DNA from 3 places in the Bacillus sp. PK3-037 genome. Region 1 is predicted to be linked to each of the others. Evidence: predicted binding sites of a transcription regulator. Region 1 holds the regulator's gene; each other region holds the start of a gene.
The links. The regulator Rex, encoded in region 1, represses fermentation and respiration genes when NADH is low (regulators of the CRP and FNR family bind a similar motif). The targets are predictions, from matches to a motif close to TTGTGAAATATTTCACAA.
Positions count from the first base shown of each region.

Region 2: M1D69_RS01800 (formate/nitrite transporter family protein) is a predicted target of Rex. The motif match lies at 3,786-3,803, and genes of this name have one in related genera.
Region 3: M1D69_RS02240 (nitrate/nitrite transporter) is a predicted target of Rex. The motif match lies at 3,173-3,190, and genes of this name have one in related genera.

Region 1 is NZ_CP096408.1:3,488,013-3,494,811, reverse strand. Features, by position in the region: gene abc-f (ribosomal protection-like ABC-F family protein) at 1-971, opposite strand, end outside; gene moaC (cyclic pyranopterin monophosphate synthase MoaC) at 1,098-1,610, shown strand; gene M1D69_RS17935 (redox-sensing transcriptional repressor Rex) at 1,607-2,254, shown strand; gene tatAY (sec-independent protein translocase protein TatAY) at 2,276-2,449, shown strand; gene tatC (twin-arginine translocase subunit TatC) at 2,456-3,214, shown strand; gene M1D69_RS17920 (DUF4305 domain-containing protein) at 3,260-3,451, opposite strand; gene M1D69_RS17915 (CPBP family intramembrane glutamic endopeptidase) at 3,448-4,182, opposite strand; gene groES (co-chaperone GroES) at 4,422-4,706, shown strand; gene groL (chaperonin GroEL) at 4,753-6,387, shown strand.
Region 2 is NZ_CP096408.1:342,337-349,135, reverse strand. Features, by position in the region: gene M1D69_RS01820 (bifunctional hydroxymethylpyrimidine kinase/phosphomethylpyrimidine kinase) at 1-163, shown strand, start outside; gene M1D69_RS01815 (hypothetical protein) at 378-626, opposite strand; gene sacA (sucrose-6-phosphate hydrolase) at 720-2,168, opposite strand; gene scrA (PTS system sucrose transporter subunit IIBC) at 2,165-3,550, opposite strand; gene M1D69_RS01800 (formate/nitrite transporter family protein) at 3,851-4,618, shown strand; gene sacT (sac operon transcriptional antiterminator SacT) at 4,657-5,487, opposite strand; gene M1D69_RS01790 (hypothetical protein) at 5,529-5,831, opposite strand; gene M1D69_RS01785 (S8 family peptidase) at 6,361-6,799, shown strand, end outside.
Region 3 is NZ_CP096408.1:423,543-430,341, forward strand. Features, by position in the region: gene albA (subtilosin maturase AlbA) at 1-445, opposite strand, end outside; gene sboX (bacteriocin-like protein SboX) at 470-622, opposite strand; gene sboA (subtilosin A) at 579-710, opposite strand; gene M1D69_RS02230 (DUF1934 domain-containing protein) at 1,022-1,450, shown strand; gene argS (arginine--tRNA ligase) at 1,447-3,117, shown strand; gene M1D69_RS02240 (nitrate/nitrite transporter) at 3,254-4,441, shown strand; gene M1D69_RS02245 (Crp/Fnr family transcriptional regulator) at 4,551-5,267, shown strand; gene M1D69_RS02250 (YwiC-like family protein) at 5,300-6,019, opposite strand; gene M1D69_RS02255 (Crp/Fnr family transcriptional regulator) at 6,163-6,639, shown strand; gene M1D69_RS02260 (nitrate reductase subunit alpha) at 6,795-6,799, shown strand, end outside.

The DNA.
Region 1 (6,799 bases):
TTCCCGCTCTGTTTTGTAATATCGAAATGAAAATTTGCTGATTTTTCGTCGCCGAGCGGTTTTGACATGACGTCCATCCGTTCAAGCTGTTTCCGGCGGCTTTGTGCTCTTTTTGTCGTTGAGGCTCTCGCCAGATTTCGGTCTACGAAGTCCTGAAGCTTGGTGATTTCATCCTGCTGCTTTTCATACATTTTAATATCTTTCTCATACTGCGCGGCTTTTTGGTCGAGATAAGCGCTGTAGTTGCCGTGATACTTTTTGCTTTCCGCTCTTGATACCTCGTACACCTGGTTCACCACTTTGTCTAAAAAGTAGCGGTCGTGAGAAACAATCAGAATCGCGCCTGAATAGCCTTGTAAATAATGTTCAAGCCATGTCAGCGTATCAATGTCCAGATGGTTGGTCGGCTCATCTAGAATGAGAAGGTCAGGCTGTGTTAACAGAAGCTTACCCAAAGCCAGTCTTGTTTTCTGACCTCCGCTCAGGCTTTGCACCTGTGTTGAATCGTCAAAATGGCTGAAGCCGAGACCGTGCAGCACAGATCTGACATCTGCTTCATATTGATAGCCGCCTTTATCTTTAAATTCCTGCTGAAGGCGGTCGTAGGTTTTCATGATGCCTTCCAGTTCACTTGGGTCAGCTGCCGCCATTTTTTCTTCTATGTTTCGCATTTCTTTTTCCATCGCTTTTAAGTGATCAAAAACAGTCAGCAGCTCTTCTTTTATGGTAAGCTTAGAATCCAAGCCGGTATGCTGGGCCAAATAGCCCATTGTGATATCTTTCGGCTTGATCATTTCACCCTTTTCATATGAAAGGTGACCTGCGATAATTTTAAGGAGTGTAGATTTCCCAGCGCCGTTTCTTCCTACAATTGCGACGCGATCACGGTTTCTGACTTCCAGCTTTATATTGTTTAAAATAGTATCAGCACCAAATGATTTGGAAAGCTGATTAATTTGTAAGATCATCATATTATTTCACCTCTGCTATAATAAGTTAAGTGTAGCTTATGAACCAGAACTCAGCAAACAATACATTGGCCGAATAAGACATAGAGAAGAAAATAGTGTATGATCTGTTTAAGGAGAGTTTTTACTATGAATGGATTTTCTCATTTTAATGAACAGGGCAGAGCCCAGATGGTGGATATCAGCGAAAAATCTTCGACTGTCCGTACTGCGGCGGCTGTATCAAGCGTACACATGAAGAGTGAAGTGTACGAGAAAATAAAAAGCCATGATATCGGCAAAGGAGATGTACTTGCTGTCGCTCAGGTTGCGGGTATTATGGCTGCGAAACAAACATCAAATATCATTCCGATGTGCCATCCGCTATCCTTGAGCGGGGTCGATATTTCGTTTGACTGGAAAATAAAAGAAACAGAAGTTATACTTCATATAAAAGCACAGGTCAAAACGAAAGGGAGTACAGGTGTGGAAATGGAAGCGCTAACTTCTGCATCGGTGTGTGCCCTTACTGTTTACGATATGTGCAAGGCGCTTGATAAGGGGATGGTCATCGGCCCTACCTGCTTGCTGGAAAAGACAGGCGGAAAAAACGGTGACTTTAAAAGAGAACTATCCGAGTATAATTTGGAGGACCAAAAATGAATAAGGATCAATCAAAAATTCCGCAGGCGACGGCAAAACGGCTGCCGCTTTATTATCGCTTTTTAAAGAATCTGCATGCGTCAGGAAAACAGCGTGTATCATCCGCTGAACTCAGCGATGCCGTAAAGGTTGATTCTGCCACGATTCGCAGGGATTTTTCCTATTTTGGAGCTCTTGGCAAAAAAGGATACGGATATAATGTCGATTATTTGCTGTCATTTTTCCGAAAAACGCTGGATCAGGATGAAATGACAGACGTTATCTTGATTGGTGTCGGAAACTTAGGAACAGCGTTTCTTCACTATAATTTCACAAAAAATAATAACACAAAAATTTCTATGGCTTTTGATATAAATGAGAGTAAAATAGGAACTGAGGTAGGCGGTGTGCCCGTCTTTAACCTTGATGATCTTGAACAACATGTAAAAGGCGAATCAGTTGCCATTCTGACAGTGCCCGCAGTTGCGGCTCAGTCGATTACTGACAGATTGGTTGCGTTGGGAATTAAGGGTATTCTTAATTTTACGCCGGCCCGTTTGAATGTGCCGGAACACATTCGAATTCATCATATAGATTTAGCTGTAGAGCTTCAGTCACTGGTTTATTTCTTGAAGCATTATTCTGTTTTAGAGGAAATCGAGTAACCGGAAAGGAGGAGCCCAAATATGCCGATCGGTCCTGGAAGCCTTGCTGTTATCGCAATCGTTGCTCTGATTATCTTTGGTCCCAAAAAGCTGCCTGAGTTGGGAAAAGCGGCTGGAGACACACTTCGTGAATTCAAAAACGCTACTAAAGGATTAGCGAGTGATGATGAGGAAAAAAAGAAAGAGAATCAGTAAGTTAGGATGACACAAATGAAAGTGAATCAAATGTCGCTGCTGGAGCATATTGCGGAGCTTCGAAAACGATTGCTGGTTGTGGCGCTGGCGTTTGTCGTTTTCTTTATCGCGGGATTTTTTTTAGCGAAGCCGATTATAGTGTATCTGCAAGAAACGGATGAAGCGAAGGAGCTCACGCTCAATGCGTTTAATCTGACAGACCCGCTTTATGTGTTTATGCAGTTTGCGTTTATCATCGGGATTGTCCTGACTTCGCCGGTTATTCTTTATCAGATTTGGGCTTTTGTGAGCCCGGGCCTCTATGAAAAGGAGCGCAAAGTAACGCTCAGCTACATTCCGATCTCTATTTTGCTGTTTTTAGCGGGTTTATCTTTTTCCTATTATATTTTATTTCCTTTTGTTGTCGATTTTATGAAACGGATCTCTCAGGATTTGAATGTCACTCAGGTGATTGGAATTAATGAATATTTTCATTTTCTTCTGCAGCTGACGATTCCGTTTGGACTGTTGTTTCAAATGCCGGTCATCCTTATGTTCTTGACAAGGCTTGGAATTGTGACACCGATGTTCTTAGCGAAAATCAGAAAGTATGCGTACTTTACGCTGCTTGTGATTGCTGCTCTGATTACACCTCCTGAGCTTTTGTCTCACATGATGGTGACTGTTCCGCTCTTGATTTTGTATGAAATCAGTATTTTAATATCGAAGGCTGCCTATCGAAAAGCGCAGAAAAACAGTACTGCCGATCAGGACGTTTCTTCTTAGCCAACATAAAAAATCCATTTCTCATAGAAGAGAAATGGATTTTCTTTATTTCTGGTTCTTCTTTATTTTAAATGAAAAGGCGAACATCTTAAAAGAAATGCTGATATTGTATGCAGCGAATACCATCAGCAGGATGGAGTAAAATGACCACATGCTGCCTGGCGAGCTTGCGGCGAGATAAGTAAAGATGCACCCTACGGCAAAGTAGATCATTCCCCACACTATCGGGTTTCTCATGAAAATAATCCTCCAATAATCAATTGCATTTGTGTGCTTTGCTGTTCAAGGTATTTCTGAACAGGCTCAAGCTGCATGATGACGACGAAAGTATTCATCATTACATGGGCGAAAATCGGCACCCAAATCCGTTTGGTTCTCGCATATAGAAATGCAAAGGTAAAGCCCATTGCCGTATACAGCAGAAGGTGCGTTAAATCCGCGTGAACAATTCCGAAAATAATGGAGCTGATCAGTCCGGCAATAAAGAAATTCGTTTTTTCGTACAGCGCGCCGAAAATGATTTTTCTGAAGATGATTTCTTCTAATATTGGCCCGATGATAGAAGAAACGATAATCATGAGCGGGACTGCCTGGATCACATCCAGGATGGCTTTTGTATTTTCTGATTCTCTTCCGATGCCAAATACATAATATTCAATAGAACCGGCTATTCCCTGAGAGAAAAGGGCTATGAAAAACCCGGCTATCGCCCAAAGGATTGAAAGTCCGACCGAGTCTTTCTTTTCGTTCCGCAGCGTAGTTTTAGGCGCGGTTCTGAGAATGAGCAATACAACAATCAGACAGGCAATAAAACTGATGACGGACCATAATCCCTGCGCGTACAGCAGATTTTCTTTTGTGGGCTGTCCTCCCGCATAACCGAATTTAAATAACAAGGGAATCGCGATTACTGCTGAAAACTGCATGATGATATATGTCAAAATAATAAACCAATACTGTTTTCTCAAATGGTATGTACTCCTTTGTTTAAATGGGTTTCTTTTGTCTACAGCTATTGTAACATAATTGAATCGGGGGTGAAAAAGCCAAGGGATATCTGAGCTGAAAAGAATGATGTAAGCGTGAAAAATTTTTTATCTTATCACTTGAAATTGGAAGTGAGATTCTTTATTATAAGAATTGTGTTAGCACTCTTTAGTGTTGAGTGCTAAAATTACATATTCATACTATTGAGGAGGTTATTACATTGTTAAAGCCATTAGGTGATCGCGTTGTCATTGAACTCGTAGAATCTGAAGAAAAAACTGCCAGCGGAATTGTGTTACCGGATTCTGCAAAAGAAAAGCCGCAAGAAGGCAAAATCGTGGCAGCTGGTTCAGGTCGCGTGTTAGAAAGCGGAGAGCGCGTTGCTTTAGAAGTAAAAGAGGGCGACCGCATTATCTTCTCAAAATACGCAGGTACTGAAGTGAAATACGAAGGTACTGAATACTTAATCTTACGTGAAAGCGACATTTTAGCTGTTATCGGCTAATTCTTAAATAAACAAATACTTAAAAATTCGAGGAGGTTTCGTACACATGGCAAAAGATATTAAGTTTAGTGAAGAAGCTCGCCGCGCAATGCTTCGCGGTGTTGATGCACTTGCTGATGCTGTAAAAGTAACTTTAGGACCAAAAGGACGCAACGTGGTTCTAGAGAAAAAATTCGGTTCTCCGTTAATCACTAATGACGGTGTAACAATCGCTAAAGAAATCGAACTTGAAGACGCGTTTGAAAACATGGGTGCTAAGCTTGTAGCTGAAGTAGCCAGCAAAACAAACGACGTTGCCGGTGACGGTACAACAACTGCGACAGTTCTTGCGCAAGCAATGATCCGTGAAGGCCTTAAAAACGTAACAGCAGGCGCTAACCCTGTAGGCGTGCGTAAAGGTATGGAACAAGCTGTAAACGTTGCGATCGAGAACCTGAAAGAAATTTCTAAGCCAATCGAAGGCAAAGAATCTATCGCTCAGGTTGCTGCGATCTCTGCTGCTGATGAGGAAGTCGGAAGCCTTATCGCTGAAGCAATGGAGCGCGTAGGCAACGACGGCGTTATCACGATCGAAGAGTCTAAAGGCTTCACAACTGAGCTTGAAGTTGTTGAAGGTATGCAATTCGACCGCGGATATGCGTCTCCTTACATGGTAACTGATTCTGATAAGATGGAAGCGGTTCTTGACAATCCTTACATCTTAATCACAGACAAAAAAATCACAAACATTCAAGAAATTCTTCCTGTGCTTGAGCAAGTTGTTCAGCAAGGCAAACCATTGCTTCTGATCGCTGAGGATGTTGAAGGTGAAGCTCTCGCAACACTTGTTGTGAATAAACTTCGCGGCACATTCAACGCAGTGGCTGTTAAAGCTCCTGGCTTCGGTGACCGCCGTAAAGCAATGCTTGAAGACATCGCTGTCCTTACTGGCGGAGAAGTCATCACAGAAGATCTTGGCCTTGACCTGAAATCTACTGAAATCGGACAATTGGGACGCGCTTCTAAAGTTGTGGTTACAAAAGAAAACACAACAATCGTTGAAGGCGCAGGCGAAACAGATAAAATTTCTGCACGCGTCACTCAAATCCGCGCTCAAGTGGAAGAAACAACTTCTGAGTTCGACAGAGAAAAATTACAAGAGCGTCTTGCGAAACTTGCTGGCGGCGTAGCTGTCATCAAAGTCGGCGCTGCAACTGAAACTGAGCTGAAAGAGCGTAAACTTCGCATCGAAGACGCCCTGAACTCAACTCGCGCAGCTGTTGAAGAAGGCATCGTATCCGGCGGTGGTACAGCGCTTGTAAACGTATATAATAAAGTCGCTGCAGTTGAAGCTGAAGGCGATGCGCAAACAGGTATCAACATCGTGCTTCGCGCGCTTGAAGAGCCAATCCGTCAAATCGCACACAACGCGGGTCTTGAAGGATCTGTCATCGTTGAACGCCTCAAAAACGAAGAAATCGGCGTAGGCTTCAACGCTGCAACTGGCGAATGGGTAAACATGATCGACAAAGGTATCGTTGACCCAACGAAAGTAACACGCTCTGCACTGCAAAACGCAGCTTCTGTAGCAGCAATGCTTCTAACAACTGAAGCTGTTGTCGCTGACAAACCGGAAGAAAATGCCGGCGGCGCAGGTATGCCTGATATGGGCGGCATGGGCGGTATGGGCGGCATGATGTAACACCGACAAAAAAACCTTGATAAACAAGGGTTTGTCGGCAACGGACGTCATTTTTGATGCCCTTTTGATGCCATTTATAAATTTCGAGGCTTCTCATGAGTTCACCGAACTTGTGAGAGGCTTCTTTTTTTCTGTCTTTTGTGGTTTGATTTTTTCAGCACTGTTTTATATCGATACTCAATAGTTTTGATAAACGGTAGGTAACCCCTATATAGACTATTCTATCGACTAAAATACAAAATTCTCATCATACAATTCATGCTTTATTTGCATCTTGATTTTGTTTTGATTTACTTTGTGATGTTTAAGGACGCGCAGTACCTCATCTTCGACTGCTGAAAACCAGAAGTGAGTTGAATTCCATCGCATTGTCTCGAAAAATAACAAAAGGCATTTCTTGGGATGCAGCGAG
Region 2 (6,799 bases), 980 kb from region 1:
CTCCGCAGCGGTAACAGCAGAACTCGCGAAAGGCGCGGAAGTCAAAGAAGCGATTTACGCGGCGAAAGCATTTATTACTGCTGCGATTAAAGAGTCCTTCCCGCTGAATCAGTATGTCGGACCTACGAAGCATTCTGCATTGCGCCTGAATAAACAATCATAAGCGTAACAGGCTGCCTTATAAAGAGGCAGCCTGTTTTTATGTTCAAACTTACATATTGGGACGTTCTGTCGCATTCCATTTCACATCTTCGTAACCGTCCGCCTCAAAAATGTCTATATCACAAGAGTCTTCGTGCGTTTCACCTGCCGCTTCCATACTTGAAAGTAGTCCTCTTTTACAACAGAAAAAACTGCCGATCACATCGGCAGCCTGTTTATTTGGTTTTTAAATTGTTCGCAGATGACCTCAAAAATGTTTCTATCGACTGAACAAAAAGCGCATATTCCTTCATTTGTTCATATGCCCGTGAAAGGGTTTCTGCCGCTTCACTATGCGGCGATGTTCCCCGTAGCATTTTTTTCAGCTGAAGAAGCACATCCTTATATTCTTCCCGCTTATCCTCAACATGATCCGCAGCCTGTTCTAAACATTCCGGTGTTATCTTCTGTTCATGTATATTCAAGAAAACAACTCCTTTTACAGAAAAAAATAGTAGGTTATCGTTGAAGAATAGCACAGATGGCACAGATTTCACATAAGAAAATAGGAGGATTTTCTACATAAGTGTCCAAATTCCGACCTTCATTTCAGATTTTCCATTTGACCTCGCTGTCACTTCATCATTTCCCGGGAAAGGAAAATATCTCGCACTGAATACCTCTTCCCCATGATTGATAAAGACTTCCACAGATGACGCGTCGATAAACATGTGCACTGTGTGCAGATTGCTGATGCGGCAATGTCTCGCTTCTGTTCTTGTACCGTCAAAGCTTGTGCGCGTTAGCGTGATAAGCCCTTCTTCCTTCTGGAAAGAGAATGTGGCAGTGGCGCGGATATCGATTTCAAAACCAGACTCCGTATTAATGTCTTCAATCAAAATCTCAGCTCTTTCAGGATTTTCAACTGGCAGCGTACCAGACGATCCATACATGTTGATTTGAACTTCCTGCCCATTTTTCCGCATCGCTTTCAGCTCAGGAAGCGGCTGCTGAATCAGCTTCTCCCCTGATAGCGTCAGCTGTCTCGGCAGCGTCATGCAGTGAATCCAGTGATAATCTTTCGTCGGATGATCCTTCTCATCCTGATCAGGTACAGCCATCCACGCAAACAGTATCCGGCGTCCCTGATCGTCTTCAAGTGTTTGCGGCGCGTAAAAATCAAAGCCTTGATCAATCTCCGTAAACGCAGCATGCATCAGCCCCGTTTTTTCATAATCAAGCCGGCCTACAAAATATCCAGATTGATACACATTTTGATAATGGTAGCCGTCAGCTTCAAGTCCTTGGGGCGAGACAATCAGCACTTCGGAGCCTTGAAGAGAAAACAGGTCAGGACACTCCCACATATACCCGAAACCGTTCAGTCCGTTCAGTCCGTTGAGCCCGGCACCTGTTATCGGGCCAAGAAACGCCCATTCTGTCAGGTTATCGGAAGTAAACAAAACAGCTTGGCCTTTCAAGTTCTCCGTTTGTGCACCGATCACCATATACCATTTTCCTTCATGCTCCCACACCTTCGGATCGCGAAAATGAGCTGTATAGCCTTCAGGAAGGCGGGCGACAACCCCTTTTTTCTCAAAGGTCAGCCCATCATCCGATACAGCAAGGCACTGATACGTTTCCCGATTCCCATCCTGATCCCTGACATTTCCTGTGTAAAACAGATAGAGCCGGTCATCTTTGACAACAGCGCTGCCCGAGTAGCAGCCGTTTTTATCAAACCAATCACTCGGAGCCAGCGCAATCTCTTCCCGCTTCCAATTCACAAAATCGCCTGTCGTATAATGCCCCCAAAACTTTGCGCCGTGCTCCGTCTGAAACGGCTGCCACTGAAAAAACAAATGATAGACTCCTTTCCAATACACAACGCCATTTGGATCATTCAGCAAACCAACCGGAGGCATGATGTGAAAGTGCTGGCGGTGCGGATCGCTGTCAGCGATATGTTCTTTTTTCTCAACTTCTTCATAAGCCCGGCGACGCAGCTCCTGATCATATGCCGTCATTTTTTTCTCTCCTCATCTTCGTTAATTTTCATGACAAACGCCGCAATGAATGCTGATACTGCTGCAATAACCATTCCAATCATATAGTTTACTAGATTTCCAAAGCCAAACGGTGCTGCAATGGCGATCATCGGAATGCCTGTTAACCCGTAAGCGTTTGCAGCAACATGTGTAAATACGACATACGCGCCGCCCAACGCGCCCCCGATCATCGCGGCGATAAACGGCTTCCGGTATCGAAGGTTCACCCCGAAAATGACGGGCTCAGTAATACCAAGAAAAGCAGAAAATGCCGCCGGAAGAGCGATTTCCTTCGTTTTTGCCTTTTTCGCTAAAAAGAAGACGGCAAGGCCTGCCCCGCCTTGGGCGACATTCGCCATAGACCAAATCGGCAATAAATAGTTCCTGCCAAGATCTGAAATAAGCCCCGCCTCAATCGCATGGAAGCTGTGATGAACACCTGTCAGGACGATCAGTGAATAGGTGCCGCCGAAAAGAAGGCCTGCGACAAAACCGGCATGATCGTACACATATGTTAAAGCAACAGTAATACCGGAGCCAAGCGCTCTTCCTAGAGGACCGATGGCAATAAATGCGACAAAACCGGTGACAATGACAGTAACAAAAGGCGTAACAAGCAAATCGACCGCATGCGGAACCACTTTTCTTGTCCATTTCTCTACCTTGCTCATGACATAAACAGCCAGCAGAACAGGGATGACGGTTCCCTGATAACCGAGAAGCGCGATATCAAACCCGAAAAGATGCATATAATCAGGTGACGCTTCCGCCAGACCCCATGGATTCAACAGAGTGGGGTGTATCATGATTCCCCCGATGACCGCTCCTAAATACGGATTGCTTCCAAACTCTTTTGAAGCGCTGACCCCGATCAAAATCGGCAGAAAGATAAATGCCGCGCTTGAAAACATATCGAGGAGCTGCAGCAGCGCAGAGTCCTTACTCATCCAATGAAAGGCATTGATCATTCCCAATAACCCCATTAACAGACCGCTGGCTACGATGGCTGGAATGATTGGAACAAAAATATTCGAAAGCGTTTTCGCAAATCTCGCCGCAGGGTTCAGTTTCTCTTTAGCAGCATCCTGGTGATTCACATGTTCTTCACGCTCTACATCGGCTTCCTTAGAAAAAGCGTCATACACTTTATTGACAAGGCCTGTTCCAAAAATAATCTGGTATTGGCCTGAACTGCTGAAAGCGCCTTTGACGCCTTCAAGCTCTTCCACTTGTGATTGGTCAATCTTTGATTCATCCCTGATCACTAAACGCAGTCTTGTCGCACAATGAGCCGCGCTGATGATGTTTTCTTTTCCTCCGAGAAGCTCGATGAGGCGTTTTGCAGTCTCTTTGTAATCCATCTGTTTTTCCCCCTTTATTTAAACAAAAAAGACCTAAAATTCGCCAACGAAGAAAGGACACAGCGATCCTTTTTCATTTACGCAAATTTTAGGTCTTGCCTGCTTTACCAGTCACAATCCCGCTTATTCGAATGAAGAATACGCTTTCATCATAATTGATGACAGCGTTTTCGTCAACTGTTTTTTTAGATAAAAAGTGATGTAAAACATTTAGACAAAAAGTCGTAAATATTAATTGTGAAACATTTCACAATATCATGCTATACTATGCTCATCTCTCAAAGAAAGCAGGAAAAGACAATGGAAACTCAAGCACTGCAAAAGGTTGAACAGTATGCTTTAAGAAAACAAAACATATTCGTTTCAAGCAAAATCAGTTATTTGCTCAGATCCATTTTGGCCAGCATGTTTATCGGTTTTGGCATTACAGCCGCAAGCAAAACAGGCAGCTATTTCTCTATTGCCGACTCACCGTTTGCCTTTCCGGCTGCAGCTGTGACATTCGGAGCTGCTATTGTATTAATTGCCTACGGTGGCGGGGATTTATTCACCGGCAACACCTTTTATTTCACTTATACCGCACTCCGGAAAAAAATCCGCTGGCGCGACACCCTGTACCTGTGGGTTTTCAGCTATACCGGCAATTTGATCGGAGCTGTTTTGTTTGCGATTCTTATCAGCGCCACCGGGCTTTTCGAGGGGGCATCCCATTCCTTTTTGATTCATCTGGCAGAGCACAAGATGGAGCCGCCTGCCTCAGAGCTGTTTTTCCGAGGAATGCTGTGCAATTGGCTTGTATGTCTCGCTTTTTTCATTCCGATGTCCCTCAAAGGAGAAGGGGCAAAGCTGTTTGCCATGATGCTTTTCGTTTTCTGCTTTTTTATTTCCGGTTTTGAGCACAGCATTGCCAATATGTGCACATTTGCGATCTCACTTTTGATCGATCATCCTGATACAGTCACACTGGCGGGAGCAGTGAGAAACTTAATTCCTGTTACACTCGGCAATCTGGCCGCAGGAATTGTGATGATGGGCTGGATGTATCACACGCTGAATGCCGATCAATAAAAAAACTTCCAGAGATCACTCCCTGCAAGTCAAAGCGGTTATTCCGAGAGATCTTGAAGACGCTGGACATGCAGCGTGATATAGCCGGCCTCGGACTCCGGCAAATGTAATTGATATTCATTTTTCAGAAACTCCGCCAGCTCCAGCGCACATTGATAGGCAAATGAATACTTTTTTTGGATGAAATAAAGCATCTCTTCGTCCATGACATGAAACGCTTCATTTGATTCCAACCGGCTGACCGCGTATCGCAAATGCGTGACAAGGCGTTGATAGGAAATGCTGTTTTCATCCACCTTTCGATTAAAATAGTTTTCTATTTTCTCTATCATTTCTTTGATCATCGTCGTATGCTTCAGCGCTGAATACATACTCTCTGCATCCATCTTTGCCGTATGGATGTGAAGGGCAATATAACCCGCTTCATCTTCAGGCAGAGACACGCCCAATGTCTCTTTTACATGTCCGATCGCCCACAGGCCGATCTCGTATTCTTTTTTATAGAGCGCCTTTATCTCATGCAATAATTTATTTTGCACAAGCAGCCCATTTTGAATCCTTTCGAGCGCAAAGGACAAATGGTCAGAAAGCGCGATATGAATATGGTCGCTCAGCGGCGCCGCGAGCTCCCCTTCCGCATAGCTGATGATATCCTCAGCTATGTCAATATGCTCCTCAGGCAGTGTTTGCAGGATTTGCTTGAATTTTTCATTCTCGTCGTGCACGACAAAAATCTTTTCTACTTTATTCATAGGGATGAGATCATTTTTCTTTTTTTGAAAAGCGATGCCCGGACCCATGACGATTTTTTCCTGATCATCCTCTTTGATTAAAGCCGCATTGTTGTTTAATACCTTATAGATTTTCAAGAGGCTCTCTCTCCCGCCAATTAGCTTTTATGACTGGGATTTTACCTCCTTTTGACCGCCATGTAAAGATGCGGGCCGGCCCTCTCCTGCTTTGGCGATTCCTTGAAGGCTTGCAGACATCTTCTTTTATAGAGAGCGGCGGCTTTCGCTTCCTGTTTTTCTTCGTCATTCACAGCCATCCGCCATTCATAAAACGAAACCAGTCCTGCGGCTTGCACCGCCGCTTTTCTTTGATATGTACGCTGAGCCGAATAAATAGCGGCAGCCGCATGTTTTCGGTCCGGCGCCACCCAGTTCATCAAAAAGACCATCCACACCCGTAAAGATACAAGCAAACGTTTCATAAAAAAACATCCCTCCGCTTCTTTTTGGCAGGCAGCCTTTTTAGCAGCCCGTTTTTTCAGCCGCAGCTCACAGGAAAAGACGGCCGATTTCTTTTCTCGCAAACTAGCAGCTCTAGCAAAACTCATGACTCTATGATAGACCGTGGAAAGAGAATTCTTTGTCACAATATGAGTGAAAAAACAAACTAGTTTTAAGAAGTTTTGTTGAAAGCTGAAAGAAATGAAATGAAAATTGGAGAACCGCTTTAAAAAGTTTATACACAAGTTATCCCAAAGATAAGAACAACTTAATCACAAGAGATATCCACATGTCCACAAACCTTTTCTATATTTTGTATAGGAACATACATTCCCAACTATATATATACACAGCTTTATTCACTTATACACAGGGTTCTGTGTATAACTCCTTCCTTATACACAACCAAAATCCAATAAATGGTCCAAATGACACAAGGATTTTTTTGAATTTTCAAGAAATATATACTAGATCTTAAACATTTTTGCTAAACACAAAGGGGGAAACACATTGAAAAACGGGAGTATTCGTTTTCTGCTTCTAGGTTTGGTTTTATTCTTTACGTTATCCACAGGCAGTACAGGTGTACAGGCAGCACCGGTTTCTTCAAAAGGATCGGCGGACCTGGAAAAGGCCGAGGTATTCGGTGATATCGACATGACAACAAGCAAACAAACAACGGTGATTGTGGAATTAAAAGAAAAATCCTTAGCAGAGGCGAAAGAAGCGGGAGTAAACCAAACGAAAAGCAAGCTCAAAAACGCCCGCTCAAAAGCAAAAAATAAAGCCGTGAAAGCGGTGAAAAACGGAAAAGTAAAACGAGAATATGAGCAGGTATTCTCCGGATTTTCTATGAAGCTTCCAGCTAATGAAATTCCAAAACTTCTAGCAGTAGATGACGTTAAAGCTGTGTACCCGAACGTCACTTACAAAACAGACAATATCAAGG
Region 3 (6,799 bases), 1.1 Mb from region 1:
ATACGGTGCCGAGCGCTTCCGGCGAGCTTTCTAAATAGCAGTGGGCGCACTTTAAATTGCAGCGGTGCGTCAGCTCAAAGGTGGCATGCAGCGGCATCGGAAATTCATTGCTTCCGCTGGTGGCGATTTTGTGAAAGCGGGGCCGGTTTTCAAGCTGAATGACCTGCTTGTTCAAAAGCATGCTGAGCATGTCATAGTACCAGTCCTTATGGTCTTCCGGCGACTCATCATACTTTGCGCATTGCTCTTCTAAAATCTGTTCAGCCGTTCTTTGACCGTCCATCAGCATACAAAGCTCGTAAGCCGTTTTGTTGAGATCTAAGTATTCAAAATCAGAGATCGAGACGTTATCACGCAAGTAGTCAATTTCCAGCACACCGCCCTCAGGCAACTGGTGGACTCTTACACTTTCATTAATAAATGGAAACATCTGCTCTATAAACAAAATACCATCCCCTATACATATGATTCAAATGAAAAACGGTTGTGTATGTATATCCAAGAGGTAGATTTTAGTTAAAAATTGTAATTTACTTAAAAAGGGCATAGTAGAATGACTATGCCCTTTTGGGAGATCCTTACCCCCATAGACCGAATAGACCTGTTGCACCGGCAATTTCAAAATCAGGGATAGGACCGTCCACTAGACAAGCGGCTCCGATCGAGCATGTTGCACAACCTTTGTTTTCTACAATGACAGCTTTTTTCATAATTGAATCCTCCCTTTTTTTGTTTTTCTAGCAGATCTTTGATGTACTTTTATATTAAAACTATCAAATTACCATTTCAATACATATATTTTGAAGAAAATGTGAATTACAAACGATAGAATTCGGAAAAATGTAATATTTCCTAAAGGTAATCAGTGGTATGATTTTCTCTTCTATAAAGGAATTGCTTTTTCTGAGGTTTATCTTCAAATCTGATGAGCAATGATGGTAAGATAGAAGCAGTTGAAGTTTACAAACCGAATGATTATACTATTCAAGTCAAAGTGGAAAGATGAAAAGGACGTGTCAGAATGAAGCAAGAGACACCGATAACAATCCATGTGAAATCTGTGATCGAGGATGACGGAAACGAAGAAGTGATCGAATTCCGCACCACCGGATTTTACTATGTGAAACAGAATAAAGTGTATCTATCTTATTATGAAGAACACGACTTAGGCAAAGTGAAAACGATTGTAAAAGTAAGCGAAGGCGAAGTGCTTGTCATGAGATCAGGCGCTGTCAAAATGAACCAGCGTTTCGTAACGGGAGCTTCCACAATCGCCAAATATAAAATGTCATTTGGTGAGCTTGAGCTGAAAACGAGCACAAAATCGATTCAATCTGATTTCGGCGAGGAACAAGGCCGTATCAGTATCGCATATGATATGCATGTCGGAGACGAGCAGCAGCATTTACATAATATGACGATCACGTATGAGGGAGGAACTCACGCATGAACATTGCGGAACAGATGAAGGACGTGCTGAAAGAAGAAATCAAAGCAGCCGTTCTGAAAGCGGGACTGGCTGAAGAAAGTCAGATTCCAAATGTCATTTTAGAAACACCGAAGGATAAAACACACGGCGATTATTCAACAAATATGGCGATGCAGCTCGCGAGAATCGCGAAAAAAGCGCCGCGCCAAATCGCTGAGGAGATTGTCGCTTCTTTTGATAAAGGAAAGGCTTCTATTGAAAAGCTTGATATCGCCGGTCCTGGTTTTATCAATTTCTATATGAACAATCAATATTTAACGAAGCTGATCCCGTCTGTATTGGAAGCGGGAGACGCGTATGGAGAAACAAACATCGGAAACGGCGAACGCGTTCAAGTGGAATTCGTATCTGCAAATCCGACGGGGGACCTTCACTTAGGCCACGCGCGCGGTGCGGCTGTCGGCGATTCCTTGTGCAATGTGCTTGCAAAAGCGGGTTACGATGTGAGCCGCGAATACTACATTAACGATGCCGGAAACCAGATTAACAACCTGGCGCTTTCTGTGGAAGTCCGTTACTTTGAAGCGCTTGGACTGGAAAAACCGATGCCGGAGGACGGCTACCGCGGCGAGGATATCATTTCAATCGGAAAGCGTCTCGCTGAGGAATACGGCGACCGTTTCGTGAACGAAGAAGAAAGCGAACGCCTCGCATTTTTCCGTGAGTACGGTTTGAAATACGAGCTGGAGAAGCTTCGCGTAGACTTGGAAAACTTCCGCGTGCCGTTTGACGTGTGGTATTCTGAAACATCACTGTACCAAAACGGAAAAATCGATAAGGCGCTGGACGCGCTGCGTGAGAAAGGCCATGTCTATGAGGAAGACGGTGCGACCTGGTTCCGTTCCACAACGTTCGGAGATGACAAAGACCGCGTACTGATCAAAAAGGACGGCACATACACATACCTGCTTCCTGATATCGCCTACCATAAGGACAAGCTTGACCGCGGCTTTGATAAGCTGGTCAACGTATGGGGCGCCGACCACCACGGCTACATCCCGCGTATGAAAGCGGCAATCGAAGCGCTTGGCTATGAAAAAGGAACGTTGGAAGTAGAAATCATTCAGCTCGTGCACCTTTACAAAAACGGCGAGAAAATGAAAATGAGCAAACGGACGGGGAAAGCGGTAACGATGCGCGACCTGATTGACGAAGTCGGCCTTGATGCCGTGCGTTATTTCTTCGCGATGCGCAGTGCTGATACGCATATGGATTTTGACTTAGATCTTGCGGTATCAACATCTAACGAAAACCCTGTGTATTATGCGCAATACGCACATGCCCGCATTTGCAGCATGCTTCGCCAAGGGGAAGAGCAAGGACTTAAGCCGGCGGCAGATCTTGATTTCAGCCCTATTCAATCAGAAAAAGAATATGACCTGCTGAAAACAATCGGCGGTTTCCCAGAGGCAGTGGCGGAAGCGGCGGAAAAACGAATTCCTCACCGTGTGACGAATTATATTTATGACTTGGCTTCAGCTCTGCACAGCTTCTATAATGCGGAGAAAGTCATCGACCCTGAAAACGAAGAGAAAAGCCGTGCGCGCTTAGCTTTAATGAAAGCAACACAAATCACGCTGAACAACGCGCTTCAGCTGATTGGCGTATCGGCTCCGGAAAAAATGTAATGATGATGTAAGGACAAAGTCTTCGGGCTTTGTCCTTTTTTTTTATGAGGAAAACGTGTGATGTATTTCACAATCCTGTTTGCCGAGTTTTTGTATGATAAGGCTGATTATTGAATCAGTGAAAGGGGCAAGCCGAATGATTAACCGTCAACACTTTCAATTATCGCTGCAGTCATTAAGCTTGGTGGCAGGGTTTATGGTTTGGGTGCTGATTTCGTCACTTATTTCCCAAATCACATTAGATATTCATTTGAGCAAAGGCGAAATCTCCCTGGTAACGGCCATACCCGTTATATTAGGATCGCTTCTCCGCATTCCGCTGGGGTATTTGACCAACAGGTTTGGCGCGCGGATCATTTTTATGATTAGCTTTATATTGCTTTTATTCCCTGTATTTTGGATCAGTATGGCAGATTCCCTGTTTGATTTAATCGCGGGCGGTTTTTTCTTAGGGATTGGGGGAGCCGTTTTTTCCATTGGGGTTACATCTCTTCCGAAGTACTATCCTAAAGAAAAACATGGCGTTGTAAACGGTATTTACGGTGCCGGGAATATCGGAACCGCGATCACTACATTTGCAGCTCCCGTGATTGCTCAAGCGGCGGGGTGGAAAAGTACGGTGCAAATGTATATGGTTCTGCTGGCTTTATTTGCTTTGCTGCACTTTTTCTTCGGTGACCGGCATGAGAAGAAAGTGAAGGTGTCCGTAAAGACTCAGATCAAAGCCGTTTACCGAAATCATGTGCTGTGGTTTCTGAGTCTCTTTTATTTTATTACGTTTGGCGCCTTTGTCGCTTTTACAATCTATCTGCCAAACTTTCTTGTTGAGCAGTTTGATCTAAGTCCTGCGGATGCCGGGCTGCGGACGGCAGGTTTTATTGCTGTATCCACGCTGCTCAGGCCGGCGGGCGGGTGGCTGGCTGATAAAGTGAGTCCGCTCCGCATCCTGATGTTTGTCTTTGCAGGCCTGACATTATCGGGCGTCATCCTGTCGTTTTCGCCGACGATCGGCATTTACGCCTTTGGGGCGTTAACGGTTGCGGTGTGCTCCGGGATTGGAAACGGGACGGTTTTTAAACTGGTTCCTTTCTATTTTTCTAAGCAGGCGGGAATCGCCAACGGAGTTGTGTCTGCCATGGGCGGATTAGGCGGCTTTTTCCCTCCGCTGATCCTGGCGAGTGTATTTCAGGCGACGGGACAATACGCCATCGGATTTATGGCGCTTTCGGAAGTAGCGTTAGCAAGCTTTGTCATTGTCATATGGATGTATTGGCAGGAAAGAATGAAAACACACACAGAGAGAAGCGGGCACAGCGTAAACTGACGGGCCGCCGGCGATGGGGAATTCACGAGATTGTAAGTTTTTTCTGAAAAGCGCAAATGATTTCACGTTACAATAGATACACAACGTGACTTTTCTTCGAGGTGAGCTCATGAACTTTCTCTCTGTTCGAACATCTGATAAGGATCTTATTTCCAGTGATCTTCATCAATTGCTGGAATCCATCAGCACAAAAAGAAAAATCGAAAAACACACATACCTGTTTCGAGAAGGAATGGATGCAGAAGAGCTTTATCTGATTCAGTCAGGACTCATTGAAATCGGGAAGCTGACGTCTGACGGCAAAGACCTGACGCTTAGAATCTGCCAAAAAAATGATATTGTCGGTGAATTAACACTTTTCACAGAAGAACCGAGATATATGCTCAGTGCAAAAGTGCTGGAGGATGGCGAAGTGCTCGTCATCAATAAAAGCAGACTTGAAAAGGAACTTATCCACAACGGTGCTTTGACATTTGAATTTATGAAATGGATGAGCACCCATTTGCGCAAAATTCAATCCAAAATCAGAGACCTTCTTCTTCATGGCAAAAAAGGGGCGCTCTACTCCACCCTCATACGCTTGTCAAACAGCTATGGGGTGAACCGGAGTGACGGCATTCTCATTAACATTGCCCTGACAAACCAGGATTTGGCGAAATTTTGCGCGGCTGCAAGAGAGAGCGTCAACCGCATGCTGAGTGATCTCCGCAAACAAGGGGTTATTTCAATAGAGGATTCCGGAAAGATTGTACTGCATCAGCGGGACTATTTACGGTGTGAGATTGAGTGCGAAAATTGCCCGTTAGAGATTTGCAATATTGATTAAGAGGAAACAAGGACAGCAATATGTCCTTGTTTTTATCTTGTTAGCCAAATACACATGATGGCGAAAAAGAAGCTCGCATTGACGATTTCAAGAATGCCGATCGTTTGAACAGGCCACTTCTTTCCATGAAAAAACCATGCACGCAAACTGCTGGGGATAAAGGCGAGAACGGCCCATCCACCTCCGAGAGCTGCGGAAAGTAAGGGGAGGATCAGGTGATAGCCCCACGACCAGTAAGCAAATACTCTATTATTCTTCTCCCGGATCACCGACTTCACATAAAATGAACTTCCGATAAAAAACAAAGCAGATTGTGCGAAAATAAACCATGCCCAGCCGTCAAGAGTCTCCGTCCCCAGCCAGCAGCTGGCGAGTCCGCCTGTACAAAAGAATAAGACGCCCGCAAAATCATTCAGCAGCGCTCGTTCATTTTTTTGCCGGGCATAATACACATGAATGAGAAACAGCGGCAGCAAAGAAAAGGCAAGCCAGATAAAAGACGGCTTATGGATGACGGCGGCAAGCAAAAAGCTGCAGGCTGGAAAACTGTAAGAAAATATCCACTTTTGATAGGGTTTGATTTGTTTCTTTTTTAATGCCAGCGTAATAGGATAAACAGCCAAATAAAGAAAAAGCCAGCCTAAAAATAGGGGGATATGCCAAAGAACCGCTCCTCCCTTCACCATACCGAGGCAAAACGGAATCAGCAGCATGGCCCAAGCGCCGTGCTGCTTCGGAATAAGCGCCTTCATCGAAACACTCCTTTCTTGTTTCATTATAAAAGCAAAAATACCGCCAATAAGTGACATTCATCATATCATCTGTGAAATACATCACTGCTGTCATGGATCGGCCGGGCTACACTAAAGCTATCCTTAGCACAGGAGGCTTCCCTATGAATCAGTGTGACTATTTATTTTTTTTGAAACAACTTCCTATGTTTAATGAAGTGCCTCTATCCATTGTCGAAACATTGTTGAATAACGGGACGTTTATCCGCGGTTCATGTGATCAGGATCCATCTTTTCTCCATTCTCAATCCATTTATATTGTATTAAAAGGCAGTATTCGTTTTATTGACAGCAGGCTGCCTGAAGGGTCGCAAACCGTGGCGCTGTGGGAAAAAGGCGATGTGTTTCCGATTGATGAAAAAGGCGGGATGTTCTTATCTCCATTCATTTCAGTCCGAACATCCGAAGACATTCTTATGCTCAATATCCCTTTTTACATATTAAAGAAAATCATGTCCTATTATCCGCAGCTGCAAATGAATTTTCTGGTGATGCTCCAGCAAAATGTCTTTTTCTCTTATGAGCTGTTTTTGCGATATATGCATAGATCTCAGGACGAAAACGCTGAGCCCGATTCCTAAAAGGAACCGGGTTTTTTGTTCGATATTTCAATTCCTTCTTCCTCATGTGAACTTTCTGTGAAAAAAGGGGAGTGTGTGACATAGTTCACAAGGAAACATCCTGCCTCTGTATATAGTGAACTTAGAATACCTGACTCGGAAGGAGTGAAATATTCATGAA